Linked DNA regions of Cycloclasticus pugetii PS-1. Each later gene encodes a partner of the first gene's protein in a complex. Links are inferred from orthologs where the notes say so. Each region holds a gene or a part of one and is shown on either strand. Other genes may lie near its edges.

What was found. Proteins that work in one complex are often made in the same cells at the same time.
Region 2: the proteins of CYCPU_RS0100150 (region 1) and CYCPU_RS0111070 are in contact, whole or in part, in a crystal structure (PDB 5UE9), measured with the Lactococcus lactis proteins. The link is inferred for Cycloclasticus pugetii PS-1 from one-to-one orthologs. Residues at the interface, in WP_025017116.1 of Lactococcus lactis: Gly25, Phe27, Phe29, Glu32, Tyr33, Lys35, Tyr36, Lys48, Phe56, Thr60, Pro61, Arg62, Val63, Ala64, Glu65, Thr66, Ala67, Ser68, Gly69, Met70, Ile74, Gln77, Pro223, Glu251, Phe274, Ala275, Pro277, Phe278; in WP_023189152.1 of Lactococcus lactis: Leu4, Gln5, Ala47, Ser48, Met49, Leu50, Leu51, Arg52, Arg53, Met95, Leu98, Arg223, Met224, Ala225, Cys226, Ile228, Gly229, Ala230, Cys231, Tyr232, Ala233, Val235, Glu236, His237, Asn243, His244, Ala245, Lys247, Glu250.

The regions. Positions count from the first base shown.
Region 1 is NZ_ARVU01000001.1:28,558-32,695, forward strand. Bases 1,180-4,138 are described here. They hold CYCPU_RS0100150 (dihydroorotate dehydrogenase), read right to left. Parts: upstream 3,145-4,138; coding sequence 2,215-3,144; downstream 1,180-2,214. Other genes in these bases: ntrC (nitrogen regulation protein NR(I)), read left to right, coding at 1,180-2,218; CYCPU_RS0100155 (tRNA (cytidine(34)-2'-O)-methyltransferase), read left to right, coding at 3,207-3,665; CYCPU_RS0100160 (NAD(P)H-dependent glycerol-3-phosphate dehydrogenase), read right to left, coding at 3,669-4,138. Outside these bases: glnL (nitrogen regulation protein NR(II)), read left to right, coding at 1-736; more of ntrC, read left to right, coding at 806-1,179.
Region 2 is NZ_ARVU01000001.1:2,271,345-2,276,811, reverse strand. Bases 2,468-5,467 are described here. They hold CYCPU_RS0111070 (dihydroorotate dehydrogenase electron transfer subunit), read left to right. Parts: upstream 2,468-3,529; coding sequence 3,530-4,405; downstream 4,406-5,467. Other genes in these bases: CYCPU_RS0111055 (NAD(P)/FAD-dependent oxidoreductase), read right to left, coding at 5,451-5,467; CYCPU_RS0111060 (tRNA 5-(aminomethyl)-2-thiouridylate-methyltransferase MnmM), read right to left, coding at 4,901-5,467; CYCPU_RS0111065 (VanZ family protein), read left to right, coding at 4,380-4,784; CYCPU_RS0111075 (dihydroorotase), read left to right, coding at 2,468-3,530. In the rest of the region: CYCPU_RS0111095 (YqgE/AlgH family protein), read left to right, coding at 1-303; Holliday junction resolvase RuvX, read left to right, coding at 303-728; bifunctional pyr operon transcriptional regulator/uracil phosphoribosyltransferase PyrR, read left to right, coding at 731-1,243; CYCPU_RS0111080 (aspartate carbamoyltransferase catalytic subunit), read left to right, coding at 1,249-2,262; more of CYCPU_RS0111075, read left to right, coding at 2,259-2,467.

The DNA.
Region 1 (4,138 bases):
CGTTGAAATCGTTGATTTTAATTACTATTTACAGATCGATCATGATGAAAAATTATTAGCGCAAAATGAACTAGCGACCAATATGTTACGAGGGCTTGCGCATGAAATTAAAAACCCATTAGGTGGTATTAGGGGGGCTGCTCAGTTGCTATCAAAAGAGTTAAATGGTGATTTTTCTGACTATATACACGTTATTATCGAAGAGGCGGACCGCTTAAGAACGCTAGTTGATCGAATGTTGGGGTCATCAGAGTTACCGAATCATCAATACATTAATATACATGTGATTTTGGAACGTGTAAGGCAATTAGTGGAAGCCGAGGTTAATGAAAAAGTCATCATAAGAGCAGATTATGATCCTAGTCTTCCAGATATCAAGGCAGATAAAGATCAGCTTATTCAAGCATTACTAAATGTAGTTAGGAATGCAACGCAAGCAGTTCAAGATGGTGGTGAAATTATCCTTAGAACGCGAATACATCGAAATTTTACGATAGGTGATGAGACTAGAAAGTTAGCGGTAAAAATTGATGTAATTGATGACGGGCCTGGCATCGAGAAAGAGATGCAAACAAAAATTTTCTACCCGATGGTGACTGGGCGAACTGACGGAACGGGTTTGGGCTTATCAATAGCTCAGACAAATGTGCAGCGCCATAGTGGCATTATAGAAGTGGCCAGTGAACCGGGCCACACGGTTTTTTCAACAATATTACCGCTAGAAAAAGCAGGATAACTAGGGAGTGTAATACCTAATGGGTTGTCGAGTAAAACGTAAGCATCAGATAAATGGATAGTATTAATTATGGGTGAAAAGATAAAAGCATGGGTGGTCGATGATGATCGTTCTATTCGATGGGTGTTGGAAACAGCATTAAAAAGAGAGGGTCACCAAGTTACTTGTTTTGAGAGTGCAGAAGGTATCCTAAACCTTATGCACAAAGATAAGCCGGATGTGTTGCTAACTGATATTCGTATGCCCGGCAAAAGTGGCATTGAACTCCTTGCAGAACTACAGAAACATTATCCAGATTTACCTGCGATTGTGATGACGGCTCATTCAGATATGGACAGTGCGGTGTCTGCCTATGATGGTGGTGCTTTTGAATATTTGCCTAAACCTTTTGATGTTGATGAGGTTGTTAATCAAGTTGAACGAGCCTACGAGCACCTTAAAAAGAAAACAAGCGCTGTTGAGCAACCTGATACTCAAGATGAGGCCAGTGAGTCGGGCATTATTGGTAGTGCTCCAGCTATGCAGGTTGTTTTTAGGGCGATTGGGCGCTTGTCAAAGTCTAATATTACGGTGATGGTAAATGGAGAATCAGGCACCGGTAAGGAATTAGTTGCCAAGGCCCTTCATCAACATAGTTTAAGAAGAGATAAACCGTTTATAGCGTTAAATATGGCGGCGATTCCTAAAGATTTATTAGAGTCTGAGCTATTTGGGCATGAGAAAGGGGCATTTACTGGCGCAACGAGTCGTCGAAAAGGGCGTTTTGAGCAAGCCGATGGTGGGACGCTGTTTTTAGATGAAATTGGTGATATGCCAGCAGATATGCAAACACGTTTATTGCGGGTACTGTCAGATGGAGAGTTCTTTTCTGTCGGTGGTCATCAACCAATAAAGGTGGATGTGCGTATTATTGCGGCAACACATCAGGGGCTAGAAAAACTTGTTGAAGAAAAACTTTTTAGAGAAGATTTATTCCATCGTTTAAATGTGGTGCGTATCAAAATCCCTCCGGTTCGAGAACGTCGCGAAGATATTCCATTACTTCTAAAACATTTTTTAGCTAAGGCTGCCAGCGAGTTGGAAGATGATGTGAAGTTGTTGGATGACGAAACCATGCAGTATCTGTCAGGCTTGCCTTGGTTGGGTAATGTTAGGCAAATTGAAAATACCTGTCATTTATTAACTGCAATGTGCCCGAGTAACATCATTCAGTTAGATGACCTACCTGATGAGTTGAAAAATATCACCTCGACAGAAAAAGTGATGGTTGAGGGTGACTGGTTAGACGCAGCAAAAGAAGATATTACTAAAAGATTATTAGCAGGGGAAGCAGATGTGGCGAAAAGGGTGGTGGCTTCGGTAGAAAAGGTATTAATTATGCAAGCATTGGATGTTACCAAGGGGCGCCGGCAAGAAGCGGCAAAATTACTAGGCCTTGGGCGAAATACCTTAACTCGGAAAATTAAAGATTTTAGTGCTTAACAGTCGAGGCTACCGATTAATTCAGAAAAATGGTTAAGTTGGTGTGTATCGAGATAATCGGTTATCCCATCATTAACTTTTTTACTCAGTAAGGGGTCATAGAATAGCCCTGTACCAAGACCAACTGCGCTAGCTCCAGCAATAATAAACTCAAGGGCATCATTAGCGGTAGTGATACCGCCTTGGCCAATAATAGGAATATTATGTGCTTTGCAGACTTGATAGACTTGATGAACTTTCAATAAAGCAATGGGTTTAATTGCCGGGCCAGAAAGCCCGCCCTGTACATTACCAATAATGGGGGTTCTTGTGTTGGTGTCGATAGCCATGCCCATTAAAGTGTTGATGACTGAAAAGGCATCGCTACCGGCGTCAATACAACGTTGTGCATTGTCAGCAATATTTGTTTGATTGGGGGATAGTTTAGTAATTAGTGGTTTGTTGGTAACGGATCGACAGGCTTCTACCACGCGTGCAGACATGTCAGGATCGTTGCCAAATGTCACACCACCTTCTTTTACATTCGGGCAAGAAATATTAATTTCTATGGCATCAATAGCAGATTGATCAAAAAGCCGTGTTACCTCAGTGTATTCTTCGATGGTGGAGCCAGAAACATTCGCAATAAAACGAGTTTCTTGGAAATTTAGCGAAGGAAGTATCTCATCAACAACCTTATTGGCACCGGGGTTTTGCAGGCCAATCGCGTTTAACATGCCCGATGGGGTTTCGTAAACGCGGTGTGTTGGGTTTCCAGGGCGGGCGCTCAACGTGGTGCCTTTAAGACAAACAGCGCCAATATCTCGATGAGAAAAACCCTCTACGCGGGTGTATTCTTGACCGAAGCCAACACAGCCAGAAAGTAAGACAACGGGTGTTTGGAATCGCATTCCACAAAAGTAAGAGGCTAATTTAGGGTGTAACATTTGCTGACTGATAGTGAGATAATATGCTCAATTATACCAGTTAACCCAAGGTTAATATCATCATGATCCATGTCGTTTTATTTGAACCAGAAATTCCTCCTAATACGGGTAATGTAATGCGCCTTTGCGCTAATGCTGGGGTGCGTTTAAGTTTGATTCACCCGCTCGGTTTCGAAATTAACGATAAACAGTTAAGGCGAGCAGGGATGGATTACCGAGACGTGGCGGATGTGAAGGAATATCAAAATTTTGATGAATTTTTAGACGGCGAAAAACCAAACAGGGTGTTTGCTTTTTCTAGGTTTGCAAAAAGTAATTATTCGCAGGTCAGCTATCAAGCTGGCGATGCCTTGGTTTTTGGTCCTGAAACGAGAGGCTTGCCAAAGGCATTTATTGAAGCCTTACCAGAGCAGCAGCGACTTTTAATTCCAATGAAGGAGGGTAATAGAAGCCTTAATTTATCAAACTCAGTTGCTGTAGCGGTGTATGAGGCATGGCGCCAACATGATTTCGAATGGTAAAAACTAGTCTAGCTGAGGTTCGGCCAATTGAGCGCGGCTGAGCAAATATCTAACGGCTACGTCAGGGGCTAATCCTTCATACAAAATTCGGTATGTTTGAATGCAGATGGGCATATCGAGTGACCACTTTTCACAAATAGCATGCACTTCACGAGCAGCATGGATGCCTTCTACTTCTTGGCCAATCGTTTGTTTTGCGTCATCAATTTTTTTACCCTGTCCAAGCTGTAAACCAAGACGTCGGTTACGTGATTGATTATCGGTACAAGTCAATACTAAATCACCGACACCGGCTAAGCCAAGAAAAGAACTTTCCGAGCAATTATAGACATGGCCGAGTTGTACCATTTCAGTTAAGCCTAGGGTGATTAATGCGGCTCGAGCATTGGCTCCGTAACCTAAACCATCAGAAATACCGGCAGCAATGGCTAAGATATTTTTCATGGCGCCACCTATTTCTGCGCTAGCAAGGT
Region 2 (5,467 bases), 2.2 Mb from region 1 along the record:
ACGCCGGTAGGCAACTGGGATTCTACGTTAACGGTGAATGATGAGTTTGCGCTGACCAGCTCAAAAGATATTTTAGAAGCAATTGCCGAAGGTAAAGGGCCCGAGAAATGGATGGTTGCGCTGGGTTATGCGGGCTGGGCTGCAGGGCAATTGGAGCAGGAAATTCAGCGGAATTCTTGGTTACATGGCCAAGCTGAACCACATATTATTTTTGATGAGCCTCTCCCGCAACGCTGGGAATTGGCGGCGCATAGAATAGGTGTTGATATTAGTTTGATGAGTTCTGATGTGGGTCATTGCTAATGGCGGTATGCCTAGGTTTTGATTATGGTGTAAAAAAAATAGGTGTTGCTGTGGGTGATACACAGACACACATTGCCAATGCCTTAACAACGGTTAAAGCAGTGAGACAAAAGACCGGCTGGGACGAGTTAACAAAAATTATTGAGACCTGGCAGCCAACAAAAATGATAGTTGGTATTTCTCGCCAAGAAGATGGTAGTGATAATACAGTTACGCCAAAAATGGAGCGGTTTTCTAGACAGTTAGAAGGGCGGTATCAATGCCCCGTTGAATTATTTGATGAGGCGCTGACAACATTTGAAGCAAAACAAATATTGTTTGATGAGGTTCAGGTGAGTGCCGATAAGTTATGGGAAGTTCAAGACCAAGTCGCTGCGCAGTTGATTTTACAAAGCTGGTTAAACACACAACAACACAAGCAATAAGTATGGATACAGAGTTAAAAGCTATTGATATTGATGCCATCATAAACACAATGGCAGATGAGTTGGCACAAATGATGGAGCGCAAGCAAATAGTTGAGCCACTGATGATAGGGGTGCATACCGGCGGGTTATGGGTGGCAGAAAAGTTACATCAGAAACTAGGGTTGAATAAACCGCTTGGTGAAATTGATATTTCATTCTACCGGGATGACTTTTCACGCATAGGCTTAAATCCACAGGTTAAGCCAAGTAATATCCCTGCTAAGGTTGAAAACGAGCACATTATCTTGGTGGATGATGTTCTCTATACAGGCCGAACGATCCGTGCAGCATTAAATGAAATTTTTGATTACGGTCGCCCTGATAGTGTTACGTTGGCGGTTTTAGTAGACCGTGGGGCGAGAGAATTGCCGCTTCATGCAGATATAGTCGGTGTGAAACTGGATTTGTTACCTGAAAAACAGGTAAAATTGATCGGCCCGGCGCCTTTAGCGCTAGAAACTAACCGGAATTGACTGATATGAGCTCTAGCAAGCAACCTGCTAGTACGTCCTTCAAAGCACCCGATAGTTCCCGTTTACAACTTGATGAACAGGGACAACTCCGCCACTTTCTAACCACCGAGGGTCTTTCTAAAGAAACCCTGATAGAGATTATGGATGTCGCCGAGTCATTCTCGAGCGTAGGTCATCAGGCGGTAAAAAAAGTCCCCGTACTGCGTGGAAAAACGATTGTTAATTTGTTTTTTGAAAACAGCACGCGAACACGTACGACGTTTGATTTAGCTGCAAAACGTTTATCTGCGGATGTGATTAATTTAAATATAGCAACGTCTGCAACCTCTAAAGGCGAAAGCATTCTCGACACGATTCGTAATTTAGAAGCGATGCAGGCCGATATGTTTGTGGTGAGGCACTCCGATAGTGGCGCGGCACATTTTATCGCGCGACATGTAGAGCCACATGTCAGCGTTATTAATGCTGGCGATGGAAGCCACGCACATCCCACTCAGGCGATGCTCGACATGTTTACTATTCGTCGAGTAAAGAAGGAGTTTAAGCATTTGAAAGTTGCCATTATTGGCGATATCTTGCATTCACGAGTTGCTCGCTCGCAAATTCATGCGCTTAATACGCTAGAGGTTAAAGAGGTGCGAGTTATTGCTCCGAAGACGTTGTTACCGAGTGATGTTAATTCATTAGGTGTGCACGTGTATGGCGATTTACGTACAGGGCTTGATGATGTAGATGTGGTGATCATGCTGCGTTTGCAACGTGAACGAATGGGCGCTGCACTCTTACCCAGTGAGCACGAGTATTTTGAGTGTTTTGGCCTGACGGAAGAAAAGTTGGCGTATGCCAAGCCGGATGTCACCGTGATGCACCCAGGGCCGATTAATCGTGGCGTGGAAATGGAAGCTGCCGTTGCTGATGGTGCCAATTCGGTTATTTTGCAGCAAGTGACGAATGGCATTGCTATCCGCATGGCGGTGATGACACTTACGCTGGGTCAAAATAAGGTAGTTAAGGGATGAAGATACACATCAAAAATGGCCGAGTCGTTGACCCAGCTAATGCCTGTGATGCAGTTAAGGATGTCTATATTGCCAACGGTCAAATTCAATCGGTGGGTGAGAAGCCAGCGGGCTTTGTTGCACAACAGAGTATAGATGCCAGCAATAAATGGGTGTTACCGGGCTTTGTAGATTTAAATGCCAGTCTAAGAGAGCCGGGTTATGAACATAAGGCAACAATACAGAGCGAAACAAAAGCTGCTGTATCGGCCGGTTATACCTCAATTTGTTGTTTGCCAGATACCCAGCCAGTATTAGATACCCCTTCTGTTGTGCAACTGATTTTGGACAAAGCGGCCTTGGCTGGTTCGGCAAAAGTACTGCCATTAGGCGCTTTAACGGTTGGGCTACAAGGTAAGGCGCTGAGTGAAATGTATGCCTTGAAAAAAGCAGGTTGTGTTGCCGTAAGCCAAGCACCCAATAATACGATTGATAACCAAATATTAAGGCGTGCTTTACAGTATGCCAGTACCCATGACCTGCTGGTGATACTCAAACCAGAAGATATATCGATTAAAGATGATGGTTGTATTCATGATGGCTCGGTGAGTTCTAAATTGGGTTTATCGGGCATCCCTGTTTCAGCAGAAACAGTAGCTATCGCACAGATGATTGAATTAGCCGAAGAAACGGGTGCGAGAATTCATTTAACGGGCGTGTCTTCAGCAAGGGCTGTGACGATGATTGCAAGAGCGCAGGCTACTAATGATGCCATTTCGGCAGATGTACATGCATACCAATTAAGCTTAACTGAATTTGATGTGGGTACGTTTGACGCAAACTATCATACTTCACCACCACTGCGTTCAGTAGAAGACAGAGATGCGTTAGTGGCGGGTGTTGCAAAAGGAATATTGAGTGTTAGCTCAGGTCATCGACCGCATGAGGCAGAAGCTAAACAAGCCCCCTTCCCATCAACTGAGCCGGGCATTTCAAGTTTAGAAACGGTGTTACCATTAATGCTGACACTGGTAGATGAGGGAATATTGGATTTATCTCAAATGGTGAGTCGTTTAACGGATGGGCCATCAGTGACACTGGGGCTGGCAACAGGGCGTCTGTCGGAAGGCGCTCCAGCAGACCTTTGTATTGTTGACCCTGATAAAACTTGGCTAGTTGATGAGGAACATTGGTTTAGCCAAGGAATAAACACGCCTTACCTTGGGCATCAAATGAAAGGCAAAGTAACGCATACACTGGTTAATGGCCACTTAGTTTTCGAGGAATAATGCAAGAAAATACACGAAACACCATCTTTTTAGAAGATGCTGAAATTTTGGCGCAACAGGCGTTTGAACAAGAGCAATACGTTTTACGCGTGAAGGCGCCTAAGTGTGCAGCCTCAGCACAGCCAGGACAGTTTGCACACATTCAATGTGACCCCCAACGTTTAATGCGTCGCCCATTATCGATTATGCGTGCTTGCGCTTCAGAAGGTTGGGTTGAGTTTTTATATAAGGCGGTGGGTGCAGGGACAGAATTGCTCGCAAAACGCGCAGTGGGTGAGACAATTAACGTGATGGGGCCAATTGGTCGACCATTTGAGTTAAACACCAACAAACCTAGGGCCTTGCTGTTGGGTGGTGGCGTCGGTATTCCTCCCATGATTTGTTTATCAGAGTATATAAAAGACAATCAAACTGAGATAACACCGGTTGTTTTTATGGGCTCAGAAGTTCCTTTTCCGTTTCAAAGAAAGGCATCGGCATTGGCGCTTGATGGTATTGAAGCAAGCGTTAGTGATGGTTTACCATTATTAGAAGAGTGGGGGATTCCCAGCCGTTTAGCCAGTTTGCAAAATTATGATGGTGTTTATCAAGGTTATATTACCGACCTAGCACGCGATTGGCTGAATGCCCTTAGTGAAGCACAGCGGCAACAGGTAGAGATATATTCCTGTGGCCCCACGCCGATGTTAAAAGCGGTGGCTGCATTGGCCAAAGAATTTAATATTTCATGCCAAGTGTCGCTTGAAGAATATATGGCATGCGCCGTTGGTGGTTGTGCCGGTTGTGTTGTTAAGGTGAAGACAAAAGAGGGTGAGGCGATGAAACGAGTCTGTGTCGATGGCCCCGTGTTTGAAGCCAGTACGGTATTCGCCTAACGTGAAAGGCGTTTGCTTGGCTTTGTTGGTGGGCTATTGTGGGCTTATTTTTTACTTATCCCATCAGTCAGCGTTACCAACGCCAGTGCTATTTGCACATCAAGATAAGGTTATTCATGCAATTGCCTATGCTGTTTTAGGTTTCTTTGCGTTAGCTTATTTCACCCAAGTAATCAAAAACGAACAACGAGCGCTCATTGTGGCCTTTATTTTTTCAGCGCTCTATGCGGCCAGTGATGAATGGCATCAGTCATTTATATCAGGGCGTGAGTCGGATTTGTATGATTGGTTTGCTGATATCTTAGGGGCCGGTTTGTCCTTGCTAATCGTTACTCGGTGGTGCTTTTTTAAGGTGAAACCAAGCGGGCGAAATCCCTAAGGGTAATAGCTTGGCTAAAGTAGATAAGGCTTGGAAAATACTAAAACCCACTGAAAGATAATAAAAAGAACCGTGTATAAAGGCGACGCGTGTCTTAAACGTTATGGCATGATTAATTACAGGTGCTCTATCAAAATAAGTTCTGGTGGGCTATTTTTTGTTGCACTAGGTATTTGAATAGTCACCTCGTATTGTTTTTTTGGCAGTGTCTTCGCCCAACTTTTTACAGACTCAGTTTCCTCTCGACCACCAGTATGTCCTGTGTAAGCCAGTATAGAAATAATACCTGGCTGTGCCAACAGGGCAATCGCTGACTCTAATGCCTGAAGCGTAGAGTTTGGCGTCGTTTGCAGTAATTTATCACTACCCGGTAAATAGCCTAAATTAAACATCGCACAACGAATCGAATGAACATCGTCCTTCGTTAAGTAAGCTGATAATTGTGAGTGATCATCTTGTATCAGGCAAACCCGGTGTAATAGTTTTTCTTTGCTTAGCCGTTGCTCTGTTGTGTGCAAAGCGGCGGCTTGTAAGTCGAACGAGTAGACTTTTCCTGCCTCACCAATTTGCTTGGCTAAAAAGAGCGTATCAAAGCCATTACCCATTGTGGCATCAACGGCAATATCGCCCTCTGAAAGATAATTCGCAATATTGTTATGTGCTTGGTTAACGAGTGAAATAGT